One region of the Vagococcus sp. AM17-17 genome, then DNA from elsewhere that is predicted to be linked to it. Evidence: predicted binding sites of a transcription regulator. Region 1 holds the regulator's gene; each other region holds the start of a gene.
What was found. The regulator LexA, encoded in region 1, represses DNA repair genes until DNA is damaged. The targets are predictions, from matches to a motif close to CNAACANNTGTTNG.
Positions count from the first base shown of each region.

Region 2: a site for LexA is predicted at 3,956-3,969, ahead of xerS (tyrosine recombinase XerS). Genes of this name have one in related genera too.
Region 3: a site for LexA is predicted at 3,254-3,267, ahead of uvrB (excinuclease ABC subunit UvrB). Genes of this name have one in related genera too.

Region 1 is NZ_QRJY01000003.1:102,145-107,708, forward strand. It holds gene DW196_RS06175 (hydroxymethylglutaryl-CoA synthase) at 1-1,135, opposite strand, end outside; gene DW196_RS06180 (50S ribosomal protein L25/general stress protein Ctc) at 1,288-1,911, opposite strand; gene DW196_RS06185 (M42 family metallopeptidase) at 2,271-3,314, opposite strand; gene DW196_RS06190 (hypothetical protein) at 3,363-3,551, opposite strand; gene lexA (transcriptional repressor LexA) at 3,661-4,281, opposite strand; gene DW196_RS06200 (DUF896 family protein) at 4,428-4,670, shown strand; gene tkt (transketolase) at 4,767-5,564, shown strand, end outside.
Region 2 is NZ_QRJY01000001.1:213,378-218,941, forward strand. It holds gene DW196_RS01040 (bifunctional aspartate transaminase/aspartate 4-decarboxylase) at 1-1,540, shown strand, start outside; gene DW196_RS01045 (DUF998 domain-containing protein) at 1,556-2,743, opposite strand; gene xerS (tyrosine recombinase XerS) at 2,865-3,944, opposite strand; partial or broken gene DW196_RS01055 (IS30 family transposase) at 4,531-5,477, opposite strand.
Region 3 is NZ_QRJY01000016.1:15,279-20,842, reverse strand. It holds gene DW196_RS10240 (MalY/PatB family protein) at 1-737, shown strand, start outside; gene DW196_RS10235 (LCP family protein) at 841-1,785, shown strand; gene DW196_RS10230 (C1 family peptidase) at 1,828-3,162, opposite strand; gene uvrB (excinuclease ABC subunit UvrB) at 3,313-5,313, shown strand; gene uvrA (excinuclease ABC subunit UvrA) at 5,326-5,564, shown strand, end outside.

The DNA.
Region 1 (5,564 bases):
CTTTAAAGAAAAAGATGCTATTGTCTGTTTTATCTTGATTAAACAAATGATTACCATCTGAATCGATGCTTAATTCTTTGGTAAACATCGTCGTATAGTCTTCGATAGATAAATCTATTCTATTGGTTAATAGTTTTTCATGTTCAGCTACTAATAAAGAATCTTTAAAACCATCAACTAATTTTCCGGTAAATATTTCTGCTACAGCACCACTACCGTAACTAAAGAAACCAATGCGATCAGTTGCGGTAAGAGAAGATGACGCATGTTCAATCAAGGACATAAAACTTAAATACAATGAACCAGTGTAAATATTTCCGATATCACGAGAGTAGTTTGTACTATATTGGTAGTTTTCTAGTAATAAGTCTTTGTTTTTTGGTGCCTCTTTCTCCAAAATTGGTAGTAAAGCTTTTTTCCCCATTTTGGTATAAGGTAAATGGAAACAAAAAGCAGAAAAATCTTCTAGTGATAGATTAGTCCGTTTAGAATATTCTACCCATAACTCACTGAAAAAAGAAATATACGCTTCATTTGAGAATTTTCCATCTACAATGGCAGTTTTAGAATAGTTTGGACGCCAAAAATCAAAAATACTTTTTGTCATTGATACAGAAGTTTCTTCGATTTCAATAATTTTTGGATTAGAACTCACTATCATGGCAACTGATCCAGCACCTTGTGTTACTTCTCCAGAACTATTAAGACCGTATCTTGAAATATCAGACCCAATAACTAGGGCTTTTTTATCAGGATGTAATCTTACAAAATCAACAGCCATCATAAGTCCAGCAGTTGCACCAAAACATGCTTGTTTCAAGTCAACGGATTTAGCGAAAGGATGTATATCCAACAAATCATGAATAAATGAGGCAACAGACTTAGACTCATCAACACCTGTTTCTGTACCTACGACAATTAAATCTATGTTATTTAAATCATTTTCCGTAAGTAGAGGGTAGGCTGCATTAGCTGCCATACTGACAGTATCCTGACTAATAGGTGGGACTGACATTTTAGATTGACCAATACCTATTGTAAATTTTGCAGGATCAACGCCTCGATGTTTCGCCAATTCTTCTAAATCGATATACGTATTTGGAGTGTAAAAATTTATTTTATCTATACCAACCATACAATTAACCTACTTTCTTTTAAATAAGAGTAATTCACTAAGTATTTTATCATACAAAGAACAAAAGAGTAGGAGATATTTGTCAATTTTAGGAATCTCTTAAGGTATAAAAAAACTGGACTTATAAAAGTCCAGTTTGCATTATGATAAAATTAGTCTTCTTCAGTTTTAGCGTTAACTAATTCTGGTTCAGCAGCTTCAGCTGTTTCAGCATCTTCTTCAACAGCAGCTGACATTTCAGATACAGAACAGATTTGTTCTTCAGCATCTGTTACGATAGAGAATTCTTCGTGTTTTGGAATATCAGCAATTACTAAAGAATCACCAATTTCTAAGTTAGTAATATCAACTTCAACACGTTCTGGTAATTTATCAGGAGTTGCAGAAACAACTACGGTGTATAAGTTTTGTTCAAGAACCCCACCAGCTTTAACCCCCTTAGGAGTGCCAACAAGTGCCAATTCTGCTTCAACTTCAGTTTCTTGAGACATATCTACAGCTAAGAATTCAACATGAACCCAAGATTTAGTAAATGTATCTAATTCATAAGTATGTAATAATGTACTAATTTTTTTACCGTCTAAATCTAGTACGTATACCGCGTTCATACCGTTTTCTCGGATATCTTTTTCCAATTGACGAGCATTTACAGAGATAGATAAGTTTTGGATACCATTGCCGTTTACAGCAGCTGGTACACGACCTTCTTCTCTTAATTTTTTGCGGATAGATCTTGGTCTAGTCGCTCTTTCTTCTACTTTTAACACTACTGACATAAATAATTTCCTCCTTTAGAATATAACATCTTAATTAGTTCGTTATTTAGTTCATGTAGACGTAATCGTTGTGATGAGCTAGTCGATTAATCTAGTGATATTGATAAGCGTGTTAAACATATCAATAACGAACGATAAGACTATATTATACCTTTTGAGGCAATCTTAACAATTAAATACTAATTACTAAGTTAAATATGGAGACTAAGGACTTAAGCAACCCATATATTGCCTGCTCATCATGGCTAAAAAACCACACTATAATATAAGCTTATGGACTAACCATACGACGAAAACAAGAAAAGGTCAAGTGAAATAGTTTTATATAAAAGAACAACATCATAGAGTTTGTTTTTTTATTATGACAAAGAACTAAATAAGTATTCTGATACTAGGTGTTCAGTAGATTGGATTGATTCCTTATGTGTTCTTTCATAAGCATGACTAGATTCAATGCCTGCTCCAATTAATCCATGCTTCACATCTGCTCCAGCCTTCATAGCTGCAGAGGCATCACTTCCATAATATGGATAGATATCAAGTTGATAAGGAATACTTTTTTCTTTACAAATAGAAACAAAATGATTTCTTAAACCAAGATGATAAGGTCCACTAGCATCTTTTACACAGATGGATACAGTGTATTCGTCTGTTTGTTGATCGTCACCCATAGCTCCCATATCAACAGCGACATATTCAACAACATTTGGAGAAATATTAGAGTTACCACCATAACCAATTTCTTCATTGTTTGAGAAGAAAAAGTGAGTTGTGTATGGCAGCGTTTGATTAGTTTCTTTTAGATTAATTAAAAAATTCATTAGAATAGCCGCACTAACTTTATCGTCCAAATGTCTAGATTTTATGTATCCAGAAGGTGTGACCACTGTTCGTGGATCGAAACTAATAAAGTCACCTACCTGAATACCTAAATTTTCTGTATCTTCTTTAGAAGAAACTTTTTCATCAATTCTTACTTCCATGTTTTGTTGGTCGCGTTTTGCTGTTCCTGAATCTTTATAAACGTGGACACTCGTTTGATGCATTAAGATGGTTCCGGTGTAAGTTTTATTGTCTTGCGTGTGAATCGTACAATATTCACCCTCAATGGCATTAAAGTTAAATCCACCAATTAAATCAAGTTTCAATCGACCATCTGGTTTTATGGCACGAACCATTGCACCTAATGTATCAATGTGAGCCGTAATAAATCTTTCTTTATCTAAAGTTTTACCTGGAACAGTGATAATTAGGCTGCCTTTATTATTAATAGTTGGTTCATAACCATGAGATGTCATTTCATTATAAATAAAATCAATAATGGTTGATGTATCTCCAGTTGGAGAAGGTATATTGGTTAATTCACGGGTTAGTTCAATTGTTTCTTTTGACAAACGTATCATCCTTTCTTTTAAGTTAAGGTTAGATGAATCGTGTATAAAAAGCAATGACTATTTTTTATAAGATAAATGGTGATTTTTTTGTTGTGAACGTTTATAACTTTTCTCATCCCAAAGCATTAACCAGAGTAATACAAGAGGGGTCAAAATAATCAGAGCCACATCTAGTCCTAAAGTACCTAAAATAATCCCAATAATTAAAACAATTAAGATTAAAGCATATCGTCTAATAGCAAACATATAAACACTCCTTAAATTTTTACGAACGTGCGTTCTTTTTTTATGAAAATATTATACAAACATCTGTTCTCTTTGTAAAGAAAAAAATAAAGCATAACATCATGCTTTATTAAATATGATTTCTATAAAGGCCGACAACTTTGCCTAAAATTGAGACATTGCTTAATATGATAGGTTCCATTGTGTCATTTTCTGGTTGCAAACGAATATGATTTTTTTCTTTAAAAAACCTCTTACATGTTGCTTCGTTTTCATCTGTCATGGCAATGACGATTTCACCGTTAATAGCTGACGATTGTTTTCTGACAATAACATGATCACCATCGAATATGCCAGCGTTTATCATACTATCACCACGAATCGTAAGCATGAATAAACTGTTTTCTTCATATTTTAAGTCAGGTGGTAGTGGGAAAAAGTCTGATGCTTCTTCAACAGCTAAAATTGGTTCACCAGCAGTTACTACACCTAACATTGGAATGAAAGGTGAGTTGATACCAATCATTTTTAATCCTTCGCTTGTTAATTCAATAGCTCTTGGTTTAGTAGGGTCACGACTAATTAAGCCTTTTTTTTCTAAACGAGAAAGATGTCCATGAACGGTTGACGTTGATGAAAGGTTGACAGCTGTTCCGATTTCTCTAACAGTTGGAGGATACCCTTTTTCTTCAACTTGTTCGTGTATGTATTTTAAAACGTCTAATTGTCTAGAGGAACGTTTAGTTGACATAATGATACCTCATTTCCTTTTTTTTTGAGTGTAACATAAATTTTCATTAAAATCAAACGCATGTTCGTACTTTTTTGTTGCAATTAATTGTTTTTTTATTCCTTTTAAGATACTATTTAATTAGAACTTTAAGGAGGTTTACACTCATGTTAAGCGAAAAAAAATTAGCAAGAATAAACGAATTAGCAAACAAATCAAAAACAACGGAAGGATTAACTGACGTTGAAAAAAAAGAGCAACAATTACTTCGAGAAGAGTATCTAAATAGTTTTAGAAAAGGTATGAGAAATCATATTGAAGGAATGAAAGTCGTTGATGAAGAAGGAACAGATGTTACGCCTGAAAAATTAAAACAAATTCAAAAAGAAAAAGGGTTACATGACAGATAACATTATGTTTTTATTTATGTAAAAACGCTTGTAAAAATAAAATATCCGATGTAGAATGTAATAAAGGTAAATAAAACCTAAATAGGAGGGCGTTATATGTTATTTGATCAAACTGATCAACTAGGTGTTAACACAATTCGTACACTTAGTCTAGACATGATTCAACAGGCAAATTCAGGACATCCAGGATTACCAATGGGAGCTGCACCAATGGCTTACACTCTTTGGACAAAATTCTTAAAGGTAAATCCTAAGACATCAAGACAATGGGCAGACCGTGACCGTTTTGTTTTATCTGCAGGACATGGTTCAGCAATGCTTTATAGTTTACTTCATTTGTCAGGGTATAAATTACCAATGGAGGAATTAAAAAAATTCCGTCAATGGGATAGTTTAACACCAGGACATCCAGAGGTACATCATACTGATGGTGTTGAAGCAACAACTGGTCCATTAGGTCAAGGGATTGCAATGAGTGTTGGGTTTGCGATGGCAGAAGCGCACCTCGCTGCAACATATAACAAAGATAAATTTAACATTGTTGACCATTACACGTATGCTTTATGTGGTGATGGTGATTTAATGGAAGGTATTTCTCAAGAAGCAATCAGTTTAGCTGGTCATTTGAAACTTGGTAAATTAATCGTTTTATATGATTCAAATGATATTTCTTTAGATGGACCTTTAGATAAATCATTTACTGAAGATGTAAGGGGTCGTGTTGAGTCATCAGGATGGCAACATATTTTAGTAAAAGATGGCAATGATTTAGAAGAAATCGCAAATGCTATTGAAGCAGCGCAAAAAGAGACAACGAAACCAACCATGATTGAAGTCAAAACTGTGATTGGTTTTGGTGCTGAAAATGAAGGAACAAACAAAGTGCATGGTGCG
Region 2 (5,564 bases), on a different contig from region 1:
TAGTGAAAAAATGGTAGAACTCGCAAAAGAAAATACTAAAGGCAATCCTTATTTAAATGCAGGACGAGGAAACCCAAATTGGATAAATAGAAAAGCACGTTTAGCCTTTTCTAGACTGTTAGAATTCGGGATAGAAGAATCAGAAAGAACGATTTCTGATGGCGATCTAGTTGGTTACACCGAGCTTGATGGTATTTCTAATCGTTTTATCTCTTTCTTAAATCCTAATAATAACGAAACCGATGCCTTTTTGATGACGTGTTTAGACTATCTGAAGAATGATCTATCATTAACCCTTGATGAGGTAGTGAAAGAATTTGTAGATGGTGTACTTGGCAATCTCTATCCTTCGCCAAATCGCGTTTTAAACAATACAGAAGTTATTTTAAATCACTATCTACAAAGTGTTTTGTACAATGGGGTTGATTTAGCTAATGATACAACTCTTTTTCCAACTGAAGGAGGAAGTGCCGCGATTGTTTACACATTTCAATCATTAAGAGAAAATAAATTAATTCGTCCTGGAAATAAAATTGCGATTAACACACCAATTTTTACGCCGTATCTTCAAATCCCTGTTTTAAATGACTATGAACTAGTAGAAGTGGATTTATCTTCAAAAGAAGAGAATAACTGGGAAATAGATGTCGACACGATCCAAAAGTTAAATGATCCTGAATTAAAAGCATTCTTCTTAGTCAATCCAAGTAATCCAGGTTCCAAAGCGCTAAATGATACCAGTTTAGCAGAGATTAAAAAAGCAGTTGAGAATAATCCAGACTTGATGATTATTACAGATGATGTGTATGGTACTTTTGTAGATGACTTTCAAACGGTGTATTCAGTTTGCCCGTTTAACACATTGCTGGTTTACTCTTATTCTAAACTATTTGGGGCAACTGGGTGGAGATTAGGTGTGATTGCATTAAACAAAGAAAACGTATTTGATAAACTAATTGCTAATTTATCTGATGAAGAACACGACCAACTAAATAAACGCTATAATTTAGTAGTGATGGATACTCAAGAAATGAGTTTTATCAATCGCATGGTGGCTGATAGTCGTTCAATCGGGCTATATCATATTGCTGGTTTGTCTACACCATCTCAAATAATGGAAGCCTTATTTAGTTTAACTCATTTGGTTGTGAAAAATGAGGAAGATTCATATATAGAAGCATCAAAAAAACTCGTGAATGAACGCTATGAAAACCTTCATGCTGCACTAAACTATCAAAAAGATGAGAGCGAAAAAAATGCGAAGTATTATTCAATGATTAACATCTATCACTTAGCTGAGGAAAGATATGGCACAGATTTTAAAAACTATTTGATGGAACACTATGAACAAATTGATTTCCTTGTCAATCTCGCTCAAAAAAATGGGATTGTATTGATGGATGGGGTTGGATTTGGTGCTGATCCTGGTGATTTGAGAGTATCTGAAGCCAACTTACCAACAAAAGATTACCAACAAATTGGCCTACAAATACTTGATTTGTTGAATGACTATTATCAAACATTTAAAAAAAATCAATAAAAAAGAAGTGAGGATTTATTTCTCCACTTCTTTTTGTGTTATATCCTTTAAATTAATCAAAATAACATCATCATCGTAGGACGTTAGACGATTGATTTGTTGTAGTAGTAAAAGTATCCAACTAAACGCTAAACCAAACGCAATAATCTCAAATACGGTGAGTGATAGATAACCAATTGTTTCAAATAAAAAATTTGAGAGAACTAAACAAATTGCTATTGCATAGGAAACAATTAAAAACTCTTTGGTTACTTTTGGCAGCAACCATTTAATCCCAATAATCAAAATAATAATAATTAGGACCATCAAGTTAGCGGCTCTATTGTGCATCTCGTGCCACATACCTTTATTGTTAGGGAAGAACCCAACTCCACCAAGCGAAATAGATAGAAGCGTCATTAGAATACGTAAAGTTGTGATACCTTTTCCTTTGTAGCCATGATTGTTGAGGCTAACAAACAAATAATCGACTAAAGCAATCATGAGAAGTGAAGCGAGTATTAGCGTTAGGTTAAATGGCCAGCTACGGACGACATCATGTGTTCCAAGATAGCTAAAATTGTATTGCCACCACTTACTCTGACTGTTAGTTAGCATTGCAAAGAATACACCACCCATAATAACGGAGATAAGTAAGGAGACAATCATGGATGAGGTAAAAATATTAGCTGAATAAATCATGTAATAGTTAATCACACAGGAAAAAAAGAAAAACACGGCACCTGCTGTTAACACATCAAAACTTGCCCCGACAAACAACTTACTAATCATCCAAAAGAACGCTGATAATAATAACGCAAGTGTGACAGTAAAGGAAAAGATAATGGTCGGTACATTACGCCAGTAAATATCTTGTGTTGATTTATTTTTAGGATTTTTTTTGCCTTTTATGAAAAAATAAGTAAATGAGCACATGCCACTAATCAATCCAAGATAAATCAAGTGACTGGCTATCGAAAAATTACCTGTAAGTGGAACTTGTGACATTTTTCTCGTCATAACGGATAAGAAAAAAATGGCTGTCATAACAATCGACGGGTAAATAAAGTACCGTAATGACAAAGATTCGTTATTCTTATAGTTAGTTGGTTTTTCAATAATTATTTTATTCGATTCGCGTCTAATTTGAATTACATCATCTGCTCCCTTTATAGAATCGAGTAAAGAGGCAGGTACTTCAATTTCATATTTTTTGTTGGACATATCAAAACTCCTTTATACTAATAACTTCATAAAACTAAGTATAGCAAACATATATAATAAATAGACGAATTTTTTATAAATAAAAAATAAAAGCCATTCATTTAGATTGAATGGCTTAGGATTAGTTCATCCATAAATCATTGATGGCTTCACGTTTTTCCTCATCAACGATATGCGTATAAATAGCTGTGGCACTTGTTCCTGTTTGTCCTAGCTGATGGGAAACAGTTAGTAAACTATTGGTTTTTTTGTAGAGTTGTGTGCCGACAGTGTGTCTTAGTTTATGTGGTGTCACACGGGTTTTAAAGACACTACTGTATTTTCCAACCAGTTTTTCTACCGTAGATTGATCAATTCGTTGAGCTGCTCCTCGGTAAAACGATAAAAACAGACTTTTTTCACTGCTTTCAGGATGATATAATTTTTCTCTATTATCTAAGTATTGTGTGATATACGGCATAAAAATAGATGAAATCATAGTTGTATCTTTGAAACCACCTTTTCGAATCACGGTGGCTTCCATATTTAAAACATCTAAATCAGATACTTTCATATTCACTAATTCAGAAAGACGCATACCAGTTCCTAGGAATAAGGCGATAATCGCAATATCACGGTCTTTATTACGATAAAACGCACTTTTAGCTTGATGACTTTGTAGCGTTTTTTCATAGGTAGAATCAATAAATTCGATAAAATCTAGCGACTCATCACCAATAAACAGTTTATTTTCAATAGATCGTGACCGATCTTGAAGGGTTCGACCAGTTTTAACATTATCAACTTTATCCATAATATTATGAGATAAGTAAGTCGCACCATTTTCATCAGCAGTCTGTGTTGCTAAAAAATGAAATAGTGACTTTAATGCGGTAATCGAACGTTGAATACTGACGTGACTTCTTAATTGGCCGTCAGCCGTCGTACCTAAACGAGGAGAGGCTAACAAAAATCCTTTATATAATTCAACGTCACGATCTGTTAAATTCCGTAAATCTTGTAACGAGATAGAAGAGAGGTCGTTTGAAATAATAGCTTCTTGTTTTAACCATTCAAAGAAACGTCGGTATTCTTTTGCGTATTCATATAAAGTAGTGACAGAATAGGGCACAATCCGCTTTTTTTCAATATATTCTTGAATAAAAAAGGGGAGAGATTTCAATTCATATTCCAATCGTGTAATATTTTTTTCTTGTGACATAACTAAACCTCCAAACGTATGTTTGTATTTATAATATATTTTTTACGAAAAAATGTCAATAAAATATAATTTATTTTGTTATTTTATTGATTAGGTCTAGTTTTCCGGAAAGATAATACTTTCAAGAAAGGTAAAAAGGAAGTCTTAGTATATTCAAGTAATGATGTTATTAAGCCAGTTCATAAAATAATTAAACTGAACTGGTAAATTTATTTATAAATATGCATTGTATGAACTTAAATTATTAGTTGATTAATGATTTGTCTAACTTTGAATAAATTAAAACTTTTGTAGCGAATATTTTAGTTATGATAGTCTATATATGTAACTGGATTAAAGAATTTAGATTGGTCATAGAAACACATATCAATAATAAGTTATAACTAAATTCATGTGTGTCAAATGATTTTAAAGTAAGTTTCATTGATACGTTGATCACTTTTAAGTATTTAAAGCTCTTAAAATCAACTTCGTTTAATATATATTATGTAAACCAAATTGATAAAATAATTATTCATGAAAATTTAGTACCTAGTCTATTTTCATGTTGTTATGTTGATAATGAATTCTTTTATTATATTAATTGTCAAATTAAGTTAGACAAGTCCTCTTTGCATATGTGACTCAAGAATACTTCTATTGGGGTTTTATAGTTTAATGATTTTCGAGGGATATTATTTCTTTTCGATGCAATAGATTGAATAAAAGATTCATCAACTTCGTTGAAATCCATTTGCTTTGGTAAACCATCTTTACGTAATAAACCATTAGAGTTTTCATTTAACCCTCTTTGTGATGGTGTACCAGGATCTGTAAAATAGATATCAATATCATTGATATTACTGATTGATTTCCAATTTGAAAATTCCTTTCCACAATCAAAAGTCATTGATTTGAATAGATGCTTAGGTACAGATTGCATCCATTGGTTCAAACGATTTTCAATATCTATAGCTCGTCTGCCTTCTGGCATTACTTTAGATAATCGTTCAACTAAGGTAATAACGGCACTTTTATGTTTTTGTCCTACGATAGTGTCACCTTCAAGGTGACCAAACTCTTCTTCAAAAGAAGTATAGTCATTCGAACGTTCATGAATGGAGCGTCTAAATGCTTGTTTACCGCGCTTTTCTTGATGTCCATTGGGTTTTCGCTTCCCTTTCATCGGTAAATCAGAACAATCAAATATACCCATTTTAAACATTCTAGAAAGGGTACGGACAGAACACCCAATAGGAAACTCCCCTCGACCAATAATCACATCCGGAGTCCACCCTTGAACAACTTTTTTTCGAATGTATCCTACCTGTTCTGCTGGTAAAACGATGGAACGCCTCCCACATTTTGCCTTGTTTTCTTGTAATTTTGGTAGTATTCCAATGCAGTATGTCCATCCTTCAAATAAGCGTAAACAGTATAGATTGTTTGTCTTGAACGTTTCAACATCTGAGCTGTTTTCGTAACTGATTGATGGGCTTTCGCATAAGCCTCTATCATAACAAGTTCATCTGGTGTAAGATGGGTGTAGGCCATTTGTACTCACTCCTTATAATTCTTTAGGCGGAACTATCTTGAGTGTAGCACAGATGACTTTTTTATTTGTCTAACTTAATTTTACAA
Region 3 (5,564 bases), on a different contig from region 1:
GTAGATATGAGATTAATTATGAAGAGATGGAAGAAAAAATTAAAAAAGAAAACGTCAAAGCGTTAATTTTTTGTTCGCCGCATAATCCAGTTGGACGTGTGTGGACAGTTGAAGAATTAAATATTGTGTCTGATATTTGTCAAAAATATGATGTTTTGTTAATTTCAGATGAGATTCATCAAGATTTTGTAGCAAAAGGTCATACGTTTACTAGTTATTTAGGCGTAGAGGGTGTAGATTTTGACAAATTGATTGTGGTGAATGCTGCATCAAAATCATTTAACTTAGCTAGTTTACTTCATTCACATATTTTTATTCCTTCAACGGATTTAAGAGCAAGTTATGATGAATTTATCAAGACGATAATTAATAATCCAACAAGTTTGATGGGTGTTATTGCCACACAAACAAGCTACGAGTACGGAAAACAGTGGTTAAGTGAACTTAATATGACAATCGATGGAAACTTCAAGTTGATGAAAACACGGTTAAATGAATTATTACCAGAAGCGATTGTCTATGAAAAACAAGGAACTTATTTATCTTGGATTGATTTGTCCGCATATATTACACAAGACAAAATGAAAGAAGTTATGCAAGAAAAGGCTAAAATAGCGATAGATTACGGTGAATGGTTTGGGAAAAATACTGGAACATTTATTCGAATTAATCTTGCAACTCATCCCAAAAATATTGAATTAGCCGTTACGGGTTTAGAAAAAGCGCTAAAAAATTAGTAAATTTTAAAATTTTTTTAAGGTTTCCCTAAAACACCGAGAATTATATTAGTCAGTATGGTAAAATTAGTTTATTAAATTATAGTATTTTGGGAGATGCATAATGGACAATAATTCAAGAAGACACAAAAAAGTAAAAAAGAAATCAAGTGGATTAAAAAAAACGGTAATTGCCTTATTAACAATTTTACTTGTGATTTTGGCAGGAACAGGCATTTTCTTAGCTAAAACTTATTTTGATGTAAAAGATGTTGCAAACAAAGTAAGTGCACCAGTCAAAGGACGACCTGATGATAAGAATATTCAAGAAGGTCAACCATTTTCAGTATTACTGTTAGGAATAGATACAGGTGATTTTGGACGTAACGATGTGGGGCGTTCTGATACAATGCTTGTGGCAACAGTAAATCCTAAAGAAAAGAAAACGACCTTAATTAGTATTCCACGTGATACAAGAACAGAGATTGTTGGGCATGATACGGTTGAAAAGGTGGCTCATGCTTATGCATATGGACAAGCTAAAATGGCGATGGATACAGTAGACAATTTGTTAGATATGAAATTAAATCATTATGTTTGGATCAATATGAAGGGATTTGAAGAATTGGTCAATGCGGTTGATGGAGTAGAGGTCACAAACAAATTTGAATTTGAGCAAGATGGTATGACATTTAAAAAAGGTCCAATCAAATTAAACGGTGAAGAAGCACTTGCCTATACTCGTATGCGATATGAAGACCCTAATGGTGATTATGGTCGTCAAGCTCGTCAACAACAAGTTATCGAAGCGATTGCCAATAAAGCATTAGGTTTTACAGGTGTTAAACGGTACAAAGAAATTTTAAAAGCAATTGAAAATAATATGAAGACAGATTTAGAACCAGAAGAAATGTTTGATATAGCCATGAAGTATCGTGACAGTTTTAAAAATGTTCAGAGTGAAACACTTCAAGGAGAAGGCGTTATGATTGATGGCATTTCTTATCAAGAAATTCCTCAAGCAGAATTAGTGCGTGTTCAAAACTTGATTAAATCACAACTTAAATAGAAAAAGGAGTTAGCCACGTATTAGGTGGTTAACTCTTTTATTTTATGCTAAAGCACCCATTGGATCCCATGGGGCTAAAACTGTTACATCATCTTTTTTAAGTACTTCTTTTAAGTCATCTGAAAGATATTTTTTATTCACAACGACTTGATAAGTATACTCACTCATCCAATCATCACTCATGACAAAATAGCCTTTCGTCCCAACTTTATCTCCCCAACTGTTTTCAACTTTCCATTTAGTTGGTTTGTCATTAATTAAATTCACGCCTGTTAAGACCATTGCATGAGTCATTAAGCTTTCACCATAATCTAAACGTTCTGCTTTACTCATATCATAATTAATATCTAATGTATCTTGTACACTATAAATATCAGTTGCCATAATACCAGTATCTCTTGTTGACGATTGGCCAACATCACAACCAAACCAAACACTTTCGCCATCTTTTAATTGTGCGATAGCTAAGTTTTTAAATGTTTCAATATCAACGTTTAAGTGACGAACTTCTTTACCGCCAACGACGTTTCCTAACATATCAACTGTATAGACTTGATTGTAAGGTTTGTCTTTTGTTGGAGCATTGATAATGCTGACATAATCATTTAAGTCAGTTCCAATGTATTTATCATAGAAAGAAGTAGGAGTTAGCCCTTGTTCTAAATGATAATTTCCATCTGTATCATAATATGAATAATCAAATTCTGTTGGTGGTGTACCTAGAGAGGTACTTAATAAGTTATAGATTTCTTGTAGCAATTCAATTTTACGTGTTTCCACTTCTGATTCAGAGGCGCCATTAGTAATTAATGTTCTTAATGTTAAGGCATCTTTTCTTAATTTTTTATTTAAGTAAGTATTTAACTCACGACTGCTTGAACTACTGTTTGTTTCAGGCATGATTGTTTTTGGCACAATCCCATATTTTTGGATAATCGCTACTAACATATCCCATTGGCCACCATCTTGTTGAGGGGTTGCAAGTAAGAATGCCACTTCACGACTAGTTAATTCTTGATTACTTGTTTTGATGATATTTTCATAGAAATAATTTGCTTTTTCAAATTTATCCCAGAAAAACGTATAGTTTTGAGATAATTCGAAGTCTTTGATGTGATGATTGTTTAAGACATCATGTCTGAATGTATTAAGGGCTGCAAACATCCAACAACGACCACTTTGTTTTTGATTTGTCACGTTTCCTGTATCTAAGTCGATAGAGAAAACGGGATTGTTTTCAACAACTGCTTTTTGATTTTCTGATGAGGCTAAAATACCATTTTTCATCACTGCACGTTGGCTTAATAAATGCTCACGATTAGCAAGATATTTTTGCTCCATATGTTTGACTTGTTCATTTGAAATAGATTTAACCATGTAACCACACCTTTCTTTTATTTCCATTCTACTCCAACATTCTTCAAAATAACACTAAATCGATTATTTTTTTCTAGTGCGAACTGTTTTGCGAAAGTATGTTCGGTATGATAAAATTGAGAAAATAAGTAAATCTAAAGGAGTTTCAGCATGATTGATAGACAAACAAACAATACCTTTGATTTAGTGTCAAAATACGAACCGGCTGGGGATCAACCGGAAGCGATTAAGCAATTAGTAAAGAATATAGAAGATAATGAAAAAGCCCAAATATTAATGGGGGTAACAGGTTCTGGTAAAACGTTCACCATGTCTAATGTAATAAAAGAGGTTAATAAACCAACTTTGATTATTGCGCATAACAAAACACTTGCCGGACAATTATATAGTGAGTTTAAAGAATTTTTTCCAAATAACGCAGTAGAGTATTTCGTGAGTTATTACGATTACTACCAACCAGAAGCATATGTTCCTTCAAGTGATACGTATATTGAAAAAGATTCCAGTGTCAATGATGAGATTGATAAATTACGCCATTCAGCGACCAGTTCCCTATTAGAGCGAAATGATGTGATTGTCGTGGCATCTGTGTCTTGTATTTATGGATTGGGAGATCCTAGAGAATATCAAAATCAGGTTCTTTCTTTACGTGAAGGAATGGAAATGGAACGCAATCAACTCCTTAGAAATTTAGTTGATATTCAATTTGAGCGCAATGACATAGATTTTCAGCGTGGGCGTTTCCGTGTACGTGGTGATGTTGTCGAGATATTTTTAGCGTCAAAAGATGACTTTGCTTTAAGAATTGAATTTTTTGGTGATGAAATTGACCGTATTAGAGAGTTTAATGCCTTAACAGGTGAAATTATTGGTGATAGAGAGCACATAGCAATTTTCCCTGCGACACACTTTGTGACAAACGAAGAGCATTTAGAAGAAGCCATCGCTAAAATCCAAAAAGAATTAGATGACCGACTTAAAGAATTAAGAAGTGAAGAAAAATTATTAGAAGCTCAGCGATTAGAGCAACGGACGAACTATGATATCGAGATGATGCGTGAGATGGGCTATTGTTCTGGTATTGAAAATTATTCACGACATATGGATGGTCGAAGTGAAGGAGAAGCACCGTTTACGTTGATTGACTTCTTCCCTGATGATTTTCTGATTATGGTTGATGAATCCCACGTGACGATGCCACAAATTAGGGGCATGTATAACGGGGATAGAGCAAGAAAACAAATGTTAGTGGACTATGGGTTTAGATTACCTAGTGCGTTAGATAACCGACCACTTAGATTAGAAGAATTTGAAGAAAAAGTGGACCAAATTATGTATGTGTCTGCTACTCCTGGGCCATATGAAATGGAACAAACAGATGACATTGTAGAACAAATTATTAGACCAACTGGTTTACTCGATCCAGTGATTGAAGTAAGACCAATCATGGGGCAAATTGATGATTTAGTTGGGGAAATATATGAACGTGTGGAACGAAATGAACGTGTGTTTATAACGACATTGACTAAAAAAATGTCAGAAGACTTAACGGATTATTTTAAAGAATTAGGAATTAAAGTAAAATATTTACATAGTGACATAAAAACACTTGAAAGAACAGAAATTATTCGCGATTTACGATTAGGTGAGTTTGATGTTTTAATTGGGATTAACTTATTGCGTGAGGGATTAGACGTCCCAGAAGTATCACTTGTTGCGATACTTGATGCTGATAAAGAAGGGTTCTTACGTAGTGAACGCTCACTTATTCAAACGATTGGACGTGCCGCAAGAAACGCCGATGGTAAAGTTATTATGTATGCTGACAAGATTACAGACTCAATGGAGCGAGCAATGTCTGAAACAAGTCGTCGTCGTACCATTCAGGAAGAATATAATGCCGAACATGGTATTGTACCAAAAACGATTAAGAAAGATATTCGTGATTTGATTCGCATTACAAAAGAGAGTGAAGATGAATCAGTCGAAGTAGTATCAATCAAAGATCAATATAATGCAATGGATAGTGAAGGTAAAGAAGCTGTTTTATTAGATATCGAATTGCAAATGAAAGATGCGGCTAAAGCGTTAGACTTTGAAAAAGCGGCAACACTTAGGGACACATTACTCGAATTAAAAGCAGGTAAATAGGAGATAAATCAGATGGCAAATGACAAAATAGTAATACATGGTGCAAGAGCACATAATTTAAAAAACATAGATGTAACGATTCCAAGAGATAAACTCGTCGTGATTACGGGGCTTTCTGGCTCAGGAAAAAGTTCATTAGCATTTGACACGTTATACGCTGAAGGGCAACGTCGTTATGTCGAAAGTTTGTCCTCATACGCACGACAATTTTTAGGGCAAATGGACAAGCCAGATGTTGATAGTATTGATGG